4 regions of the Salmonella sp. GDC200615 genome follow, and region 1 is predicted to be linked to each of the others. Evidence: predicted binding sites of a transcription regulator. Region 1 holds the regulator's gene; each other region holds the start of a gene.
The links. The regulator PhoB, encoded in region 1, activates phosphate uptake and scavenging genes when phosphate is short. The targets are predictions, from matches to a motif close to CTGTCATAAAACTGNCNNAT.
Positions count from the first base shown of each region.

Region 2: glpT (glycerol-3-phosphate transporter) is a predicted target of PhoB. The motif match lies at 2,430-2,449, and genes of this name have one in related genera.
Region 3: pstS (phosphate ABC transporter substrate-binding protein PstS) is a predicted target of PhoB. The motif match lies at 2,032-2,051, and genes of this name have one in related genera.
Region 4: kdgR (DNA-binding transcriptional regulator KdgR) is a predicted target of PhoB. The motif match lies at 3,624-3,643, and genes of this name have one in related genera.

Region 1 covers NZ_CP192247.1:3,452,992-3,457,718, forward strand. The annotation lists gene brnQ (branched-chain amino acid transporter carrier protein BrnQ) at 1-950, opposite strand, end outside; gene phoR (phosphate regulon sensor histidine kinase PhoR) at 1,359-2,654, opposite strand; gene phoB (phosphate response regulator transcription factor PhoB) at 2,724-3,413, opposite strand; gene sbcD (exonuclease subunit SbcD) at 3,626-4,727, shown strand, end outside.
Region 2 covers NZ_CP192247.1:1,529,662-1,534,388, forward strand. The annotation lists gene glpB (glycerol-3-phosphate dehydrogenase subunit GlpB) at 1-689, opposite strand, end outside; gene glpA (anaerobic glycerol-3-phosphate dehydrogenase subunit A) at 679-2,307, opposite strand; gene glpT (glycerol-3-phosphate transporter) at 2,580-3,938, shown strand; gene glpQ (glycerophosphodiester phosphodiesterase) at 3,943-4,727, shown strand, end outside.
Region 3 covers NZ_CP192247.1:4,637,432-4,642,158, reverse strand. The annotation lists gene pstC (phosphate ABC transporter permease PstC) at 1-800, opposite strand, end outside; gene pstS (phosphate ABC transporter substrate-binding protein PstS) at 936-1,976, opposite strand; gene ACQ29O_RS22490 (fructose-specific PTS transporter subunit EIIC) at 2,142-3,515, opposite strand; gene ACQ29O_RS22485 (shikimate 5-dehydrogenase) at 3,564-4,382, opposite strand; gene ACQ29O_RS22480 (SgrR family transcriptional regulator) at 4,477-4,727, shown strand, end outside.
Region 4 covers NZ_CP192247.1:2,558,193-2,562,919, forward strand. The annotation lists gene ftsI (peptidoglycan glycosyltransferase FtsI) at 1-398, opposite strand, end outside; gene cspE (transcription antiterminator/RNA stability regulator CspE) at 618-827, opposite strand; gene ACQ29O_RS12295 (DUF2627 domain-containing protein) at 840-983, opposite strand; partial or broken gene ACQ29O_RS12300 (YebO family protein) at 1,632-1,918, opposite strand; gene mgrB (PhoP/PhoQ regulator MgrB) at 1,989-2,132, opposite strand; gene yobH (invasion protein YobH) at 2,290-2,529, shown strand; gene kdgR (DNA-binding transcriptional regulator KdgR) at 2,741-3,532, opposite strand; gene ACQ29O_RS12320 (MFS transporter) at 3,708-4,727, shown strand, end outside.

The sequences.
Region 1 (4,727 bases):
AGCGTGCGGTAAGACAGCGGAATATACTGCGCGAAAAACTCAGCGCAGGCGCAGGTCAGCCCCACCGACGTCACCAGACACGCGATAAAGATCAGCGCCGCCAGCAGGAAGCTTCCCGCGCCGCCAAAGGTATGCTGAACGTAGGCATGAAGAATCGCCGCGCCGTTCGCTGACTGATCGACCAGCGTCGCGCTATCAGAACCTAAGCGGAACAAGGCAAGGTAAAGCAGCGTCAGCCCCACGCCCGCCATCAGGCCGGCCCAGACCGTGTAACGCGTCAACAGGCGCGCTTCGGTCACGCCGCGAGAACGCGCCGCGTTCACAATAACGATACCAAACACCATCGCGCCCAGCGTATCCATCGTCAGATAGCCGTTCACAAATCCGTTAGAAAAGGCCGCATTCTGATAAGCGTCCAGGGCGTTGCTGATTGGACCGGCAGGCCAAACGATAGCCGCGACGGAAAGGATGACCAGCGCAATAATTTTCAACGGCGCCAGGAAATTCCCTACCGTATCCAGCAGCTTACCCGGATAGAGGGAAACCAGAATAACAATAGCGAAATAGACCACGCTGTAAATCAGCAACGGCATTGCAGAATCGCCGGTCAACGGAGCGATACCGACCTCAAACGACACCGTCGCGGTACGCGGCGTCGCAAATAACGGCCCGACGGCCAGATAGCAAACGGTCGCCAGCAGGAGTCCCGCCACTTTACCAATCGGCGTACTGAGGCTGTCTACGCCGCCGCCGACTTTCGCCAGCGCCACAACAGTAAGAACCGGTAGCCCTACGGCGGTAATCAGAAAGCCAATAGCGGCTGTCCAGACGTGTTCACCCGCCTGCAAACCGACCATAGGAGGAAAGATAATATTGCCTGCGCCAACGAACAGCGCAAATGTCATAAAGCCCAGGGCGATGATATCGCGCGATTTTAACTGATGGGTCATAAAGTCTTACTGCCTGTGGATGGTGATGTTGTAAACATTAAAATTTTTGCCTTTCCCGGAGGATTATAAAGCGGCGTTTTTTATCAATTTCAGCGGGAAAAGCTCCCGGACCGATGCGGCGAAGAATTGTTTTTCGATTTACCGCGCAAATGCAGTCGTAATGACAGCACCTGAAGCGCAATTTAAACGCTTATAACGTTTTAAAGCAAGGTGGGATCTAAAAACCAGATGAATATAGCGATATGAAATTTACAACCAGAATAAAACACCATTCTCATGAAAAAGTTATGGCTAATCATGCGAACAAAAAATCACCAAACGTTGAATGTTTCAACGAGCCCGTCTTAACTGCAAAGAAAATAAGCCAGCATCCGCTGGCTTATGGAAAGTTATACTTACGAAAGGCAATTAATCGCTATTTTTGGCAATTAGACGTTCCGGCAGCACAAAGCTAAATCGCGTTCCTTTGCCAGGCGAACTGTCGATTTCAAGGCGGCTTTCATGGTGATTCAACGCATGTTTCACAATCGCCAATCCCAGGCCGCTGCCGCCCGTTTGCCGCGAACGCGCTTTATCGACGCGGTAGAAGCGTTCGGTCAGACGAGGAATATGCTCGGCAGCAATCCCCGGACCGTTATCTTGAATGCAAAATTCAGCGCCATGCACGACACGTCGCCAGCTCACCGTAATATGCGTTCCCGCCGGCGTATGGTTTACCGCGTTATACACCAGGTTTGAGATCGCGCTACGTAGCTGCTCTTCGTTGCCCAGAACGCTAAGACTATCGTCGACCTCAAACGTAAAGGTATGTTTCTGCTGGCTGAGCGTCTGCGCTTCACGCTCCACGACCCGCAGCATCATCGGTACATCCACTTTTTCATTTAATAACAGCGCCGGGGCCGCCTCAATTTTAGACAGCGTAAGCAGTTGTTTTACCAGCCCTTCCATACGATACGTTTGCTCGCGCATCGTATGCAGCGCTTTCTCTCGCGTCGCCCCTTCCAGCGCCTGTTCCTGCATCATTTCCAGATAGCCTTGCAATACCGTCAAGGGCGTACGCAACTCATGGCTAACGTTGGCGAAAAAGTTACGTCTGGCGCCTTCAAGCTGATGCATTTGCGTCACATCGCGCGCCACCATCAGGAGTTGTTTATCGGTATAAGGCATGACGCGGATCTCCAGGTGCCGCCCGGTATTGAGCACCAAATGAAGCGGACGGGTGAAATCACGCGTTTTTAAATACTGGGTAAACTCCGGATAACGCAGTAGATTGAGAATATTCTGCCCGTTGTCATCCGGCCAGCGTAGCCCCAGTATCTGTTGCGCCAAACCGTTACACCAAAAAATGCCGCCCTCTTCTGTGGTCAGTACCACGGAATCAGGCAGCGACTCCGCGCCACTGCGAAAACGTTTAATCAGGTTCCCCAGCTCGCGGCGACGCTTCTTATTTCGCAACTGCATCTGGTGTAAACCGTATAACAGCGGTTCCCAACTTCCCCGTCCCGGCGGCGGCGTCATACTTCTGTCGACCCAAAGCCACCAGGAGAGGCGTAACAAATTCCAGAAATGCCAGACAAGCAGTCCCGTCACCGCCGCCAGTAAAAACCACGGCAGATAACCAAAAAAAGCGCTAAGGATAAGCGCGGGGATGCAACAGAGCACCAGCTCCAGCACCAGCCTTTTCCATGACAGCCGTTCCAGCACGCGTCATACTCCCTCAAGAATGGAAAGCCTTCTCCGCCAGAAACCTGTGTTCTACTGGCGGAAAAGGCATTAAAAGCGGGTCGAAAAACGATACCCTGTCCCGCGTACCGTTTGCACCATCCGGTCGTGGCCGCTGTGCTCCAGCGCCTTACGCAAACGGCGAATATGCACGTCGACCGTCCGGTCTTCAACGTACACATTGGTGCCCCAGACATGATTGAGTAGCTGCTCGCGACTGTAAACCCGTTCCGGGTGCGTCATAAAGAAATGGAGTAATTTAAATTCGGTCGGCCCCATATCCAGCGGGCTGTCGCCGGTCATCACGCGGTGAGAGCCGGGATCAAGGCTCAGTCCCTGCATCTCGATCACCTCTTCGACCGCCATCGGCGAGATGCGCCGCATAACGGCTTTAATGCGCGCCACCAACTCCTTGGGGGAAAACGGCTTGGTAATGTAATCGTCAGCGCCGGTTTCCAGCCCGCGCACACGATCTTCTTCCTCACCTCTTGCGGTCAGCATAACCACAGGAATATCCCGGGTCATGGCTTCACGTTTGAGATGTTTAATAAACTGTAACCCTGACCCGCCGGGCAACATCCAGTCAAGAAGGATGAGATCCGGCCAGGGTTCATTAAGTTTATTCACCGCACTGTCATAATCTTCGGCTTCTACGGGCTGAAAGCCATTTTGTTCGAGCACGAAGCACACCATTTCACGGATCGGCGCCTCATCTTCTACGACCAGAATACGTCTCGCCATAATTTGCCCTGTTAGTCGTTAGTTATCAATGCCGCGCCATTATGCGTCAGATTTATGACAGATTTATGAAAAAAAGGCGGCATTGACAGCATGTTGATGATTTATGACACCGGTGAAACCGTGCATTACCGTGTACCGGCGGTAAATTGCGCCCAAAAATGGAAGGGATGACGTGTATAATCCCGTTCACGCTTTTTTTGCATGGAACAATTATGCGCATCCTCCACACCTCTGACTGGCATCTGGGACAAAATTTCTACAGTAAAAGCCGCGCCGCGGAGCATCAGGCTTTTCTGGACTGGCTGCTGGAGACCGCGCAGGCCCATCAGGTGGATGCCATTATTGTCGCTGGCGATATTTTTGATACCGGTTCGCCGCCAAGCTATGCCCGAGAACTTTATAACCGTTTCGTCGTTAATTTACAGCAAACGGGCTGTCATCTGGTGGTGCTGGCCGGTAATCATGATTCCGTCGCCACGCTAAACGAGTCGCGCGACATTCTGGCGTTTCTCAATACAACCGTGATCGCCAGCGCGGGCTATGCGCCGCGGCTACTTCATCGTCGCGACGGTTCTCCGGGCGCCGTACTGTGCCCCATTCCCTTTTTGCGCCCGCGCGACATTATTACCAGTCAGGCGGGGTTATCCGGCAGCGAGAAACAGCAGCAACTTCTTCATGCGATTGCCGATTATTATCAACAGCAGTATCAGGAAGCGTGCCAGCTACGCGGCGAACGAAAGCTGCCGGTTATCGCGACGGGACATTTAACCACCGTCGGCGCCAGCAAAAGCGATGCGGTTCGCGACATTTATATCGGTACGCTGGATGCCTTTCCGGCGCAGCATTTCCCCCCCGCAGATTATATCGCATTAGGACACATTCACCGCGCGCAATGTGTCGGCGGCACGGAGCATATCCGCTATTGCGGCTCGCCCATCGCCCTCAGCTTTGATGAGTGCGGCAAAAGCAAATGCGTGCATCTGGTGACCTTCGACCAGGGGAAATGGCAAAGCACCGAAAGTCTGGCTGTCCCCGTGACTCAACCGTTGGCGGTTTTAAAAGGCGACCTGGCATCAATTACCGAACAGCTTGAGCAGTGGCGCGGCGTTGAGCAATCGCCCCCCGTCTGGCTGGATATTGAAATCACAACCGATGACTATCTGCACGATATCCAACGCAAAATACAGACATTAACGGAGTCACTCCCCGTAGAGGTATTACTGGTGCGCCGTAGCCGCGAACAGCGCGAGCGCTCGCTGGCGAACGAGCGGCGGGAAACATTAAGCGAGCTTAGCGTGGAAGAGGTTTTTGCGC
Region 2 (4,727 bases), 1.9 Mb from region 1:
GTATCGTTCGCCAGCCCGAAACAGGCGGGCATGATGATCATGTCGCAGTTTGTCGCTATTGGCGACAGCGCGTCGTACAGCAGCGGCCATTTTTCTTCGTTATCAAGCAGACGCGCAATATTGACCGCGCGAAATTCCGTCGGGTTATCACGCAGTACGTCCAGTTCCGGAAGGTCGATTTCTGCGGTTTCCACGTTGAGGTCGCGTTGGCGCAGCGACGCTGCCGCAAGGTGCGCCTGGAAATCCAGTAATCCGCTAACGCCGACGACGCAAATTCGCTGTGCGGATAACGGCCAGACCGGTACTTCCGGCGAGCTAAGCCAGGTTGAACGCAATGTGCCAAGCGGCGTGACACGCTGGTGCGCCTGCTGTACGTCACCGTATAACTGCGCGCCGCTGGCGTTAAGTAGCGTTTGCGCCTGTTGCGCCAGCGTAAGGACTTTTTGCGCGCCTAAACGCGAATAAGGATGTTCAGGCGCCTGGCGGCACAGCGCATCAAGCCCGGCGGTAATGTCGGTCACCGGTTGGCCGTCGGGCAGGGCGCTGAGTAGATCCAGCGAGCCGGAGGAAAAATGCAGCGCGCTTTGTCCGCGGGTGACGATGGCGCAGCGTAATCCATGCTGCTGGAGTTGCAGTCCGCATAGCAAACCGGCGAGACCGCCGCCCATAATAACCGTATCAAATTTCATCCTGGTGCTCCTTCTCCAGACCGCATAATCCCTGATAAACCCAGCGCGTGAATTCGCTTTCGCGCAGCGCGTCTCCCCAGGCGACAGGTTGTACGCCTTTCCAGCGCTCATTCAGAAATTCAGAGAGTTGCGTAATAGATTGCGCCGCGGTCGTCACATTAAAACGCTGCAATAGCCCGGCCGCGCGGCAGGCGCACAGTTCGCCCTGGCAAGTGCCCATCCCTACGCGGGTGCGACGGCGCAGATCCAGCAGGCTATTCACGGTTAAGTTTTCGATGGCATACTGCACTTCCCCCGCCGTGACGGCCTCGCATTCACAGACCAGGCTACGGTGTTGGCGGCCTTCACTCAGCCACCCCGGCGTGCGATCGCCATGCCGATAAACCGCCGATCCGCGTAGCGGCGCGGGAAGCGAGATAATGCGTTTCAGCGTATGTTCCGTGGACTCTTTTGAGCCAGGCAACGGCGTATCTGCCGTGATGCAGGGGCGAGTATTGCCCAACTTGCGGCACACGGCGTCGGTCGCCCATTCCGCCATCAGGCGGTAAGTCATTAGCTTCCCGCCGGTAATGGTAATGAAGCCATCAAGCCCGTCGCGTTCGGCGTGGTCGAACAACACAATACCGCGGCTGACGTTCCGACCGCTGGGATCGTCATCGCTGGCCACCAGCGGGCGGACGCCGGAATACGCGCGCAGAATACGCGTTTTCGCCATGACAGGGGCCAGTTTTTCCCCTTCACGCAGCAGGATATCGACTTCATCTGCGGTGACGCGGTTGCTGTCTATCTCATTGTAATCAATATGGGTAGAGGTAGTGCCGATCAATGAAATCGTATCGCCAGGTACCAGAATGTCGGCATCCGATGGTTTCCGGCAGCGGTTAATGACATGCTGGTTGATCCGATGGTCCATGATCAACAGCGAGCCTTTCGCCGGGAACATGCGAATACTCAGGTCGGCGTATTCGGCGATCCGTTGCCCCCAGATACCAGCCGCATTGACCACCACCGGCGCGTGAAGCGTCTGGGTTTCGCCAGTGAGATGGTTGCGCGCATGGACGCCGCAGACCGTTGCGCCTTCACGAATGAGCCCGGTCACTTCATGCGCCGTTAACACGATTGCGCCATGTTCTCTGGCATCCAGCATATTGGCGGCGGTAAGGCGGAAAGGGTCCACGGTGCCATCCGGCACTTTTACCGCACCGATGAGCGCAGGGTTAACGGAAGGTTCGATGATGCGAGCCTGCTGCGGATCGATGGCTTCAGCGCGAATGCCCGCCGCTTCACAGGCGCGAATAAAGGTGGCCTGAAACGCAAGATCATCTTCCGGCAACGTAATAAACAGACCATCCGTCGGTTCGACGCAATGGCGGGAGATCCGTTTTAAAATCTGGTTTTCACTAATGCACTCGCGCGCGGATTCCGCGTCGGTAACCGCATAACGAGCGCCGCTGTGCAGCAGTCCGTGGTTACGCCCGGTCGCGCCGGTCGCTATATCATGCCGTTCCACCAGAATGACACGTAAACCGCGCAGCGCGCAGTCGCGGGCGATCCCTGCGCCTGTTGCTCCACCGCCAATGATAATCACGTCACTTGCTTGCGAGTCGCGAGTTTTCATTGTTTTTCCTCACAGTTCGTTTTTTATCATTTAGCCATACAAATCATATGGAATGTTTGATTTCGCGCATAATCGCTCACTATTCGAAAATGAAACGTGATTTCGTGCGCCTTTCTGAACATTAGTCATAAATCTGTAACAATATGTGCTGTAATTCACATTAACGTGACGTATCTTTACTTAACATCGCGGCCACACTGGGAGCAGCGGGGTTGTTTGAACGAACTGCGGTGTTTACCTCTAAATAAAATATGGGCCACGGAGGCTACAATATGTTGAGTATTTTTAAACCAGCGCCGCATAAAGCGCGCTTGCCAGCGGCGGAGATTGATCCGACCTATCGCCGATTACGCTGGCAGATTTTCCTGGGGATATTCTTTGGCTATGCCGCGTATTATCTGGTGCGCAAGAACTTTGCCCTCGCGATGCCCTACCTGGTAGAACAGGGTTTTTCACGCGGCGATCTGGGCTTTGCGTTGTCCGGGATTTCCATCGCTTATGGTTTTTCGAAATTTATAATGGGTTCGGTGTCCGATCGCTCGAATCCGCGCGTTTTTCTGCCGGCAGGGTTGATTCTGGCCGCAGCAGTCATGTTGTTTATGGGCTTTGTGCCGTGGGCGACATCCAGCATCGCCGTGATGTTTGTGCTGTTGTTCCTTTGCGGCTGGTTCCAGGGGATGGGGTGGCCGCCGTGCGGACGTACGATGGTTCACTGGTGGTCGCAGAAAGAGCGCGGCGGCATTGTGTCGGTCTGGAACTGTGCGCATAACGTCGGCGGCGGGATCCCGCCACTGCTGTTCCTGCTGGGGATGGCGTGGTTTAACGACTGGAAAGCGGCGCTCTATATGCCAGCCTTTGGCGCGATTGTGGTGGCGCTGTTCGCTTTCGCAATGATGCGCGATACGCCGCAATCCTGCGGTCTGCCGCCTATCGAAGAGTATAAAAACGACTATCCGGACGACTACAACGAAAAAGCGGAAGAAGAGCTGACTGCGAAGCAGATCTTCATGCAGTACGTACTGCCGAACAAATTACTATGGTATATCGCTATCGCCAACGTGTTTGTTTATCTGCTGCGCTACGGCATCCTCGACTGGTCGCCGACCTACCTGAAAGAAGTGAAGCATTTCGCACTGGATAAATCCTCCTGGGCCTACTTCCTGTATGAATACGCGGGTATTCCGGGCACGCTGCTGTGTGGCTGGATGTCGGATAAAGTCTTCCGCGGCAACCGCGGTGCGACCGGCGTGTTCTTTATGACCCTGGTGACTATCGCGACCATCGTTTACTGGATGAACCCGGCAGGGAACCCGAACGTTGATATGGCTTGTATGATTATCATCGGCTTCCTGATCTACGGCCCGGTAATGTTGATCGGTCTGCACGCGCTGGAACTGGCGCCGAAAAAAGCGGCGGGTACGGCGGCGGGCTTTACCGGTCTGTTTGGTTACCTGGGCGGTTCTGTCGCTGCAAGCGCCATTGTGGGTTATACCGTTGACTTCTTCGGTTGGGATGGCGGCTTTATGGTGATGATTGGCGGCAGCATTCTGGCGGTAATCCTGCTGGTGGTCGTGATGATTGGTGAAAAACGCCATCATGATGAGCTGCAGTTAAAACGCAACGGAGGCTAATAACATGAAAACCACACTGAAAAACCTTAGCGTGGCGTTAATGTTGGCAGGAATGACCATCGGAAGCGGCGCCGTGGCGGCTGAAAAAGTCGTTATCGCCCACCGTGGTGCCAGCGGTTATCTGCCGGAGCATACGCTACCGGCGAAAGCGATGGCGTATGCGCAAGGGGCAGATTATCTGGAACAGGATTTAGTGATGACAAAGGACGACCATCTGGTCGTCCTCCATGACCACTACCTTGACCGGGTGACTGACGTCGCTGACCGTTTTCCGGACCGGGCGCGTAAAGATGGGCGCTATTACGCTATCGATTTTACGCTGGATGAAATTAAATCCCTGAAGTTTACCGAAGGGTTTGATATTGAAAACGGCAAAAAAGTACAAACTTATCCGGGCCGTTTCCCGATGGGAAAATCTGATTTCCGCATTCATACCTTTGAAGAGGAAATTGAATTCGTTCAGGGATTAAATCACTCTACCGGTAAAAATATCGGTATTTATCCGGAAATTAAAGCGCCGTGGTTCCATCATCAGGAAGGGAAAGATATTGCCGCGAAAACGCTGGAAGTGCTGAAGAAGTATGGTTACACCGGCAAGCAGGACAATGTCTATTTGCAGTGTTTTGATGTCGCTGAGCTGAAACGTATTAAGAATGAACTGGAACCCAAAATGGGGATGGATCTCAATCTGGTTCAACTTATTGCGTATACCGACTGGAATGAAACACAGCAGAAACAGCCGGACGGTCGTTGGGTAAATTACAACTACGACTGGATGTTTAAGCCGGG
Region 3 (4,727 bases), 1.2 Mb from region 1:
ATGCTGTTGCCCGGCATATACAGCGACGCGCTGTCGAGCTGGTAAGTGTTGCCGATGATAAAAGTGACCGCCATCGTTTCACCCAGAGCACGGCCCAGCCCCAGCATAATGCCGCCGATCACGCCATTTTTGGTGAACGGTAGCACGATGCGCCAGATAACTTCCCAGGTAGTACAGCCGATACCGTAAGCGGACTCTTTCATCATTACCGGTGTTTGCTCGAAGACGTCGCGCATAACCGCCGCAATGTAGGGGATGATCATGATGGCGAGGATGACGCCCGCCGCCAGAATGCCGATACCAAAGGCCGGGCCGGAGAACAGCGCGCCGACAAACGGAATGTTGGAAAGAATATTGCCGACCGGCTCCTGGAAGTACGTCGCAAACAGCGGCGCGAAGATAAACAGCCCCCACATGCCGTACACGATACTGGGAATTGCCGCCAGCAGTTCAATGGCGATGCCGAGCGGACGCTTTAGCCAGCCTGGCGCCAGCTCGGTTAAAAACAGGGCAATGCCGAAACTGACCGGAACGGCGATCAGCAGTGCGATAAAGGAGGTCACCAGCGTGCCATAAATGGGCACCAGAGCGCCGTAGATATCGTTTGGCGCGTCCCATTCCTTAGTCCAAAGAAATGAGAAACCAAATTTCTGAATACTTGGCCAGGAGGAGATGATCAATGAGACGATAATACCGCCCAACATCAATAGCACAATCAGCGCAGCCAGTTTTACCAGCGCGCTGAAAATCATGTCGCCTTTTTTACCCGGCGGGTTAAAAGCAGGCTTGGTTGCAGCCATAAATTACTCTTTCCATTAAACGCATTTTACGACGTTGCCCCTGCCGGATGGCGCTACGCTTATCCGGCCTACAACGTGGGCCTGCGGTCGAAACCGTAGGGCGGATAAGCGTAGCGCCATCCGCCAATTCGTTAATTAATACAGCGCCTTACCGTTGCTGTCTTTTATACTGGTCTTCCATGCAGCACGAACCTGCTCAACAACGTTATCCGGCAGGCTGGCGTAGTCCAGATCATTCGCCTGCTTAGCGCCATTTTTGTAGGCCCAGTCGAAGAACTTCAACACTTCAGCACCCTGCTCAGGTTTCTTCTGCGCTTTGTGGACCAGGATAAACGTGGTGGAAGTGATTGGCCACACATCGTCACCTTTCTGGTTGGTCAGATCCTGCGCGAAGGTTTTGCTCCAGTCTGCGCCTTTCGCCGCATTAGAGAAGCTCTCTTCCGTCGGGCTTACCGGTTTGCCGTCGGCAGAAACCAATTTGGTGTAGGCCAGGTTGTTCTGCTTGGCGTAAGCGTATTCAACGTAGCCAATAGCGCCTGGCAGACGCTGTACAAATGCTGCGATGCCGTCGTTACCTTTACCGCCCAGACCGGTTGGCCAGTTCACGGTAGAACCCGCGCCCACTTTCGATTTCCACTCGTCGTTGACTTTCGCCAGGTAACTGGTGAACACGAAGGAGGTACCGGAACCGTCAGCGCGACGCACCACAGCGATATTCTGTGAGGGCAGCTTCACGCCTGGGTTCAGTTTGGTGATGCCTTCATCATCCCACTTCTTGATTTTACCGAGGTAGATGTCACCCAGCGTTTTACCATCCAGCACCAGTTCACCGGATTTGAGGCCTGGAATATTCACCGCCAGCACCACGCCGCCGATCACCGTCGGAAACTGGAACAGGCCTTCCTGATTCAGTTTTTCGTCAGACAGCGGCGCATCGGAAGCGCCAAAATCAACGGTATTCGCGGTGATTTGTTTCACGCCGCCGGAAGAGCCTATCCCCTGGTAATTGACTTTGTTACCGGTTTCTTTCTGGTAGGTATCCGCCCATTTGGCATACACCGGCGCAGGAAACGTTGCACCGGCACCTGTCAGGCTTGCTGCTGCAAAGGCAGAGAACGCGCTCATCGATAAGGTCGCGGCGACAACAGTTGCGACAGTGGTACGCATAACTTTCATAATGTCTCCTGCACGGTTTCGGTAAATCGTTGTTTGAGTTGCTACGATGAGCAAAATAGGACAAATTGATGACAGTTATATGTCTTGATTATGACGGTTTGATGACAATGGAAATAAAAAAGCTGGCCCGGGGAGACACCAGACCAGCCTGCAGGGGGAGATGAATTAAACTGTTTGCGCAACCGCAGACGGTTTCAACAGCGCGTACATCAGGCCGCAAACAATCGTGCCCAGGGCAATCGAGAGCAGATATTGCATCACATGTTCTACCGCATGCGGGATCGCCAGGACAAAGAGACCACCGTGTGGCGCCATCAGTGTACAACCGAAATACATGGACAGTCCCCCGGCGATTGCGCCACCGACCATCGTGGAAGGGATGACGCGCATCGGGTCACGCGCAGCGAAGGGAATCGCCCCTTCAGAGATAAAGCACAGCCCCAGGATAAAGGATGCGTTACCCGCTTCATGCTCAGAAGCAGTGAATTTCGCTCTGGCCGCCCAGGTTGCGACGCCCATCCCTAATGCCGGTACCATCCCTGCCGCCATAATGGCCGCCATCGGCATATAGGAATGAGAAGCCAGTAAACCGACGCCGAAGGTATACGCAGCTTTATTCACCGGCCCACCAAGGTCAAAACCTTGCATTGCGCCCAGCAACATTCCCAGCAAGATAGCATTCGTAGAGGTCATATTCCCCAGGAACGTCGTCAGCCCTTCCATCACCGCAGACACCGGGCCACCCACCACGTAAATCATGATTAGGCCGGTAATCAGCGTAGACAGTAGCGGCAGAACCAGCACAGGCTTAAGCGCTTCCATTGACGCTGGTAGCTTAATATTTTGCGCCAGAAACCGTACGCTGTAACCGGCCAGAAAACCGGCCACAATCCCTCCCAGGAAACCAGCACCGCACAGGCTGGCCAACATCCCGCCAATAAGCCCCGGGGCCAGACCCGGACGATCGGCAATTGAGAAGGCAATAAACCCAGCCAGTACCGGCACCATCAGCGCAAAGGCCGCCTTACCACCGATTTGAAATAACGCAGCCGCCAGCGTGCCCGGCTCATTGAAGGCCTGGATACCGAAGACAAAAGAGAGCGCGATACACAATCCTCCCGCCACCACCAAAGGAAGCATATGGGATACGCCGGTCATTAAATGCTTATAAACGCCGGGTAGATCTGTTTTACCAGCTGAAGAAGAGCGCCCGGCACTCCCCTGATAGACCTCGGCGCTATTGAAAGCATTATCCATTTCCTGCGCACTCTTTTTTAGCGCCGCGCCGGTACTGGTGCGATAGAGTCTTTTGCCAACAAAGCCTGACAGATCCAGCTCAATATCCGCCGCGATAATCACCACATCCGCTTGCGCTATCTCTTCCGCGGTCAGCGTGTTCTTCGCCCCGACGGAACCGCGGGTTTCAACCTTGATCCAGTCACCACGCTTGCGGGCTTCAATTTCCAACGCTTCTGCCGCCATAAAGGTATGGGCGACGCCCGTCGGACAGGCCGTCACAGCAACAATTTTTTTAGTCATAGTAGGGTACCCTGTTCTTTTAATTTAAAGAAAAAGCGGGAAAAAATGTTACAGACGTGACCAGGCCGCGGCTTTCTGGAACAGCGCGTCGTCCGGGCGAATCTCGGTATAAAGGACAAATTGTTCCACGGCCTGAATAGCAAACACTTCGGAACCGGTAATCACGGTTTTACCGCGTTCACGGGCGTAGCGGATCAGCGGCGTGACGGGCGGTAGCGCCACCACATCAAAGATAACGCTCGCCTTATCCACTTCCTGTTCGGAATAAGAGAGTTTGTCGGCATCATTACCGCCAGCCATTCCGATAGGCGTGGCGTTAATTAACAAATCGGCTTCAATACCGTCGGTATCCGGGCGCCATTCATAGCCATAGAGTTCGGCCAGTTGTTTACCTGACGCTTCATCAATCGCGACAATATAACCACGGGTAAACCCCGCATCCTTCAGCGCGCAGGCCACCGCCTTTGCCATACCACCGCTGCCACGCAAAGCAAACACCAGGTCGGGAGAGACCTTGTAACTCGCCAGCAAGCGAGCTATTGCAATGTAATCGGTGTTGTACGCCTTCAGATGGCCATTGGTATTCACAATGGTATTAACTGAGTGAATGGCCTGAGCAGAAGCATCCAGTTCATCCACCAGCGGAATGCAGGCTTCTTTAAACGGCATAGAGATCGCGCACCCACGTATCCCCAGCCCGCGCACGCCGCTAATGGCCTGCGTAAGATCGGTCGGCGAGAAAGCTTTGTAGAGATAATTGAGATCCAGCGCTTCGTACAGATAGTTGTGAAAGCGTGTACCGAAGTTACTTGGGCGTGCCGCCAGGGACATGCAGACCTGCGTGTCTTTATTAATGCGCTTTGTCATGATGAATCCTCATAGAAGTTGCGATAGGGAAAATCATCGGCTAAAAAGGGGATATTAAAAATTGCTCATTCCCGTTCGGGAAATTTCACCTTTTATGACAACCCGGCACACTGAACAAAAATACTTAAAGCTACTCCAGCACTATGGCGACAAGCCTGTTAGCGTGACATTACAGGAGCTGGCGGATGTGTTGTTCTGCACCCGACGGCATATGCGTAATCTGTTGCTTCAGATGCAGGAGGCAAAGTGGCTCATCTGGCAATCACAGGCCGGACGTGGGCATCGCGCCCGGCTTCACCTGCGCTATAAACCAGAACAGCTGTTAAGCGAAAAGGCGGAGCAGTT
Region 4 (4,727 bases), 890 kb from region 1:
GCGAGGTAGATAAAACGACCTGCCGGGTTACTGTTTACCCGTTCCGCAAGCGTACTGAGCGACAGATGCAGGGCGCTGGCCAGCGCCTGCCAGCGCTCATTGTAGCCAACGCCGCCTTTGCTTATGATAGTCTTCGGATCGGCCCAGACAGCATTAACCGGAACGCTCACCGCTAAGGGCCGCCCTTCTCTGTCGGTGATCATGCCGCGTAGAGAGGCCGTGGTCACTTCACGAAGCGAGCGCATATCTTCTTGTTTCACCAGTTTCGACGGCGTAACAATTTGCAGCCATGCCACCCGCCCTAACAACAATGCCATACTGAGCAGAATGGCAGTGCAAAGTAGTGCAAAACGTATGGGCGTAAAATTACGGGTATCGCCGTCGCTTTTCTTTTTCACCTGATCTCCAGCCGAATCATTTTTCAGGTGATTGATTTAACGGGAAACGGCCGGAAAAACCAGAAAAAACAATGCTAATAACATCGCGCCTTTGCAACAAATCGCTAACGAGAGCGCATCCAGACACATTTTGAAGGATATTGAATTAAAAAGCCCCGCTTTTAGCGAGGCTTTATATCTGAGGCTGACGCGACAAACGCATCAAATCAGTGGTGTCGATCAGATAGCTGTTACGTTAACAGCAGCCGGACCTTTCTGGCCGTCCTGAATTTCGAACTCAACGTTCTGGCCTTCAGCCAGAGTTTTGAAACCATTGCCCTGGATAGCGGAGAAGTGTACGAACACATCTTTGCTGCCGTCAGCCGGAGTAATGAAGCCAAAACCTTTGGATTCGTTGAACCACTTAACTTGACCTTTAATCTTTGCCATTTGCAAAATTCCTTAGAGTGTTTTCTTTGCCCGTAGGCATAACATAGATAAAACTGAGACATTACTGCTTGAGGCACTAATATAAGGTTCGGCAGAGAAGCGGTATTCAACGTCAACGTGTTTACTCAGGACTTCTTTACTGAAAATGCCACACATAAACAGAACTGTACCTCGTTTAACCCAAAGCCTGTTATCACATACAACGTTAATTATGGCAAGCCATTTTTAAACGTGTCTCGATCCGTCGCACAAATTACGAGAACCTTCACAAATTGACAGCACGTTTATGCAACAAAATTGCGAAAGATATATCCTCACGCGCTGACGGACTCCTGACAACGTCATTGCTGAAAAGCCATTTTTCTACCATAGCTCAATAACTTCGCTTCTTCCAGTGCATCAAATCACATTTAAAAGCTGTATTTTTCATATCACTTTTTATGCTGAGTTATGCATAAATTGTCACAATGATAAAAAACACCTTTTAATCAAAATAATAGAAAAGAAAAGCGATTTTCGACACCGCTTTTTGTGATGTTCTGCGTCTTTACAGAATGCCTTAAAATAATGAACAAACAATGACAATCCATAAAGAGAGAGAAACGTTTCGCTTTTAATAGAGAATGAGCGGTATCACAAAAATGCCATATGTCCATTTGTTATACATATAAAACTATGTTGCATATAAAGCCATATATTAGGTAAGGTGTTGATGCTGTAGTATCAGTTGCAAACGGCAACGCGGAGAGATCCGACGGGGAAATGGGGCGTATGGCACTGGCGCCATTTGCGCCCCGGTAAGCATTATCGTTCAGCAACCAGACAATGATGTCCTCATCCTCTTTCGGTTCGCTTGCCGCTGTTGCGGGTTCCGCTTCTTTTTCTGGTTCGTTTGCTTCGCAAAGGCGGCGTAACAACGCGTTTTGCCGCTTCTGTTGATCCAACAACGCTTCGAGCAGTTCTATCTGCTCGTTGGCACGGGAACTTGCCCGGTTGACAAAGAACCAGAGCGCCAGCCCCACCACCAGAACCACCATTGATACTATTAAAGATGCAAGAGAAAACGCACCAGAGTTTAAAACGTCGTTCATTTCACCACCTCAATGTAGAGACGTCATTCTACCACTGCTACACGGGAAGGAAATCTCTGGTGTAAAACGTTTACCAGGGAATAAATTTATTGATGGCGCAAATACCGCTGAAAAATTGTACATCCTGATTGCACATGATATTAAACACCTGCGCCCACAGCAACAGGCATACTACCACCACGATGCCGAGAACGACCCATCGAAATTTTTTCACTCCACTCTCCGATCTTACATCTTATGTCGCTAAATTATCATGAGTTACTTAAACCAGGAGTAACTGTAGCGGCATTATATGTTTTTAGGAATGATTCACTTGTTTCAATCAATGTACACGCTACTCTTATTCTAACTAAAAAAGAAAAGAGGTAGTAATGCGTTTGATCATTCGCGCAATTGTATTGTTTGCCCTGGTGTGGATAGGCCTGCTGATGAGCGGCTATGGCATCCTGGTGGGAAGTAAAGTGAACGCTGCGGGGCTGGGTTTACAGTGCCATTACCTGACCGCACGCGGCACCAGCACGGCGCAATATCTCCATACCAACAGCGGCATTATTGGCTTTTCCGACTGTCCCATTTTCAGAAAAATCGCCACCGTGGTGGATAATGGCTAAGCGGCAATAAATAATTTCACAGTGAAACTATCACCAATAATTCCCCTATATTGGCTGTTGTTCATAAGTACTGTTAAATAATATTTTAATAACCGTTAAATAAGCCGACAGATATTATCTACTTTTACGATTTCATCCCACCCGATGTTATAAAAAAAGCAGCTACATTTTTCGTAGCTGCTTTTTTTTAACGTCATGCTAATAACGTTGCTTAGAAGGGATAATCGTTGTAACCCATTTGTTCAGAAATTTTACGCGCGGCGGCGTGTAACATAGCCACATATTCCTGTAGGCGTTCTTCTGAAAAACGCAGCGTCGGGAACGAAATGCTTAACCCTGCGATGACTACGCCAAAACGGTCAAATACCGGTACGCCGATACAACGTAATCCTTCTTCCTGTTCTTCGTTATCTTCACCGTATCCTTGCGCACGCACTTCATCCAACAGCGGCAGCAACGCTTCAGTGCTGGTAATCGTGCGTCCCGTGCTTTGCTTATACTCTACGCCGTCGAGAATCTGCTTAACCTCATCACGGTCGCGCCAGGCCAGAAGCACTTTACCGATGGCCGTACTGTACAGCGGATTACGACGCCCAATACGTGAGTACATCCGCAGATTGTACATAGAGTCAATTTTATGGATATAGACAATGCTGTCTTCATCCAGCGCGCCAAGATGGATAGTTTCTTTTGTCAGACGAGACAGTTCGCGCATCTGAATGTCCGCACTGCGGATGAGATCAACATTTTGCAAAGCTCGCGCGCCCAGCTCAAACAGCTTTAGCGTCAGAGAGTATTTTTCAGACTCCCCCTCCTGAGCCACGTAGCCCAGCGTTTTCATGGTTTGCAAAAAGCGATAAACGGTGCTTTTCGACATCATGACGCGCTGCGATAGCTCGGTAATCCCTATTTCACGCTCTTCACCCAGCGCCTGCAGAATGCCGAAAACTTTCAGCACAGAAGATACAGAATCAGGCTGCTTATCCAGATCTGCGTTTGCCATTTATCACCTCATTACGAGCGTTTTATAAAATTCAGAACGAGTTTTTATTATAATTTCACGCCAGGTCGCCCGCAATCCATCTTTGCTTACTTCGTTACAAATCTGCGACATAACAACTCAGTATTAATGCTAACATTATTATTCAGCCCATAATTCCCCTTATTACAAAATACTTATGGAAAAAACACGGGCCGATGGCCTGCCCCTCCCGCAGAGATACGGCGCTATCCTGACGATTATTATCGGTATTTCGATGGCGGTTCTGGATGGCGCAATCGCTAATGTCGCGCTGCCAACCATTGCGACTGATTTACATGCCTCCCCTGCCAGCTCTATCTGGATTGTCAATGCATACCAAATCGCCATTGTCGTCTCACTGCTTTCCCTGTCTTTTTTAGGCGACATGTTTGGTTATCGCCGGATCTACAAATGTGGTTTAGTGGTATTTCTGCTTTCATCATTGTTTTGCGCGCTTTCAGACTCGCTGCAGATGCTGACGCTGGCGCGCATCGCGCAGGGATTTGGCGGCGCGGCGCTAATGAGCGTAAACACGGCGCTGATTCGTCTTATCTACCCCCAGCGTCATCTGGGACGAGGCATGGGAATTAACTCTTTTATCGTCGCAGTCTCTTCCGCCGCGGGTCCGACGATCGCCGCAGCGATTTTGTCCATCTCATCATGGAAATGGCTGTTTCTGATTAATGTCCCGTTAGGTATCATCGCGTTAATTCTGGCCATACGCTTTTTACCAGCAAACATCGCCCATGACACTAAGCCGCGCTTTGACTTACCGAGCGCGGTAATGAATGCGCTCACATTTGGCCTGCTGATTACCGCATTGAGCGGATTTGCCCAGGGACAGTCGCTAACGTTGATTGGCGCAGAGCTGCTCGTTCTGGTCGTGGTCGGGTTTTTCTTCGTGCGCCGCCAGCTTTCTTTGCCCGTCCCTTTGTTACCCATCGACTTGTTACGCATTCCGCTTTTTTCACTCTCGATCGGCACGTCAATTTGCTCGTTCTGCGCGCAAATGTTAGCCATGGTCTCGCTACCTTTTTATCTGCAAACCGTGCTGGGCCGTAGCGAAGTAGAAACCGGCCTGTTATTGACGCCCTGGCCGCTGGCAACGCTGGTAATGGCGCCGCTGGCGGGATACCTGATAGAACGTCTTCATGCCGGTTTGCTGGGGGCGCTGGGA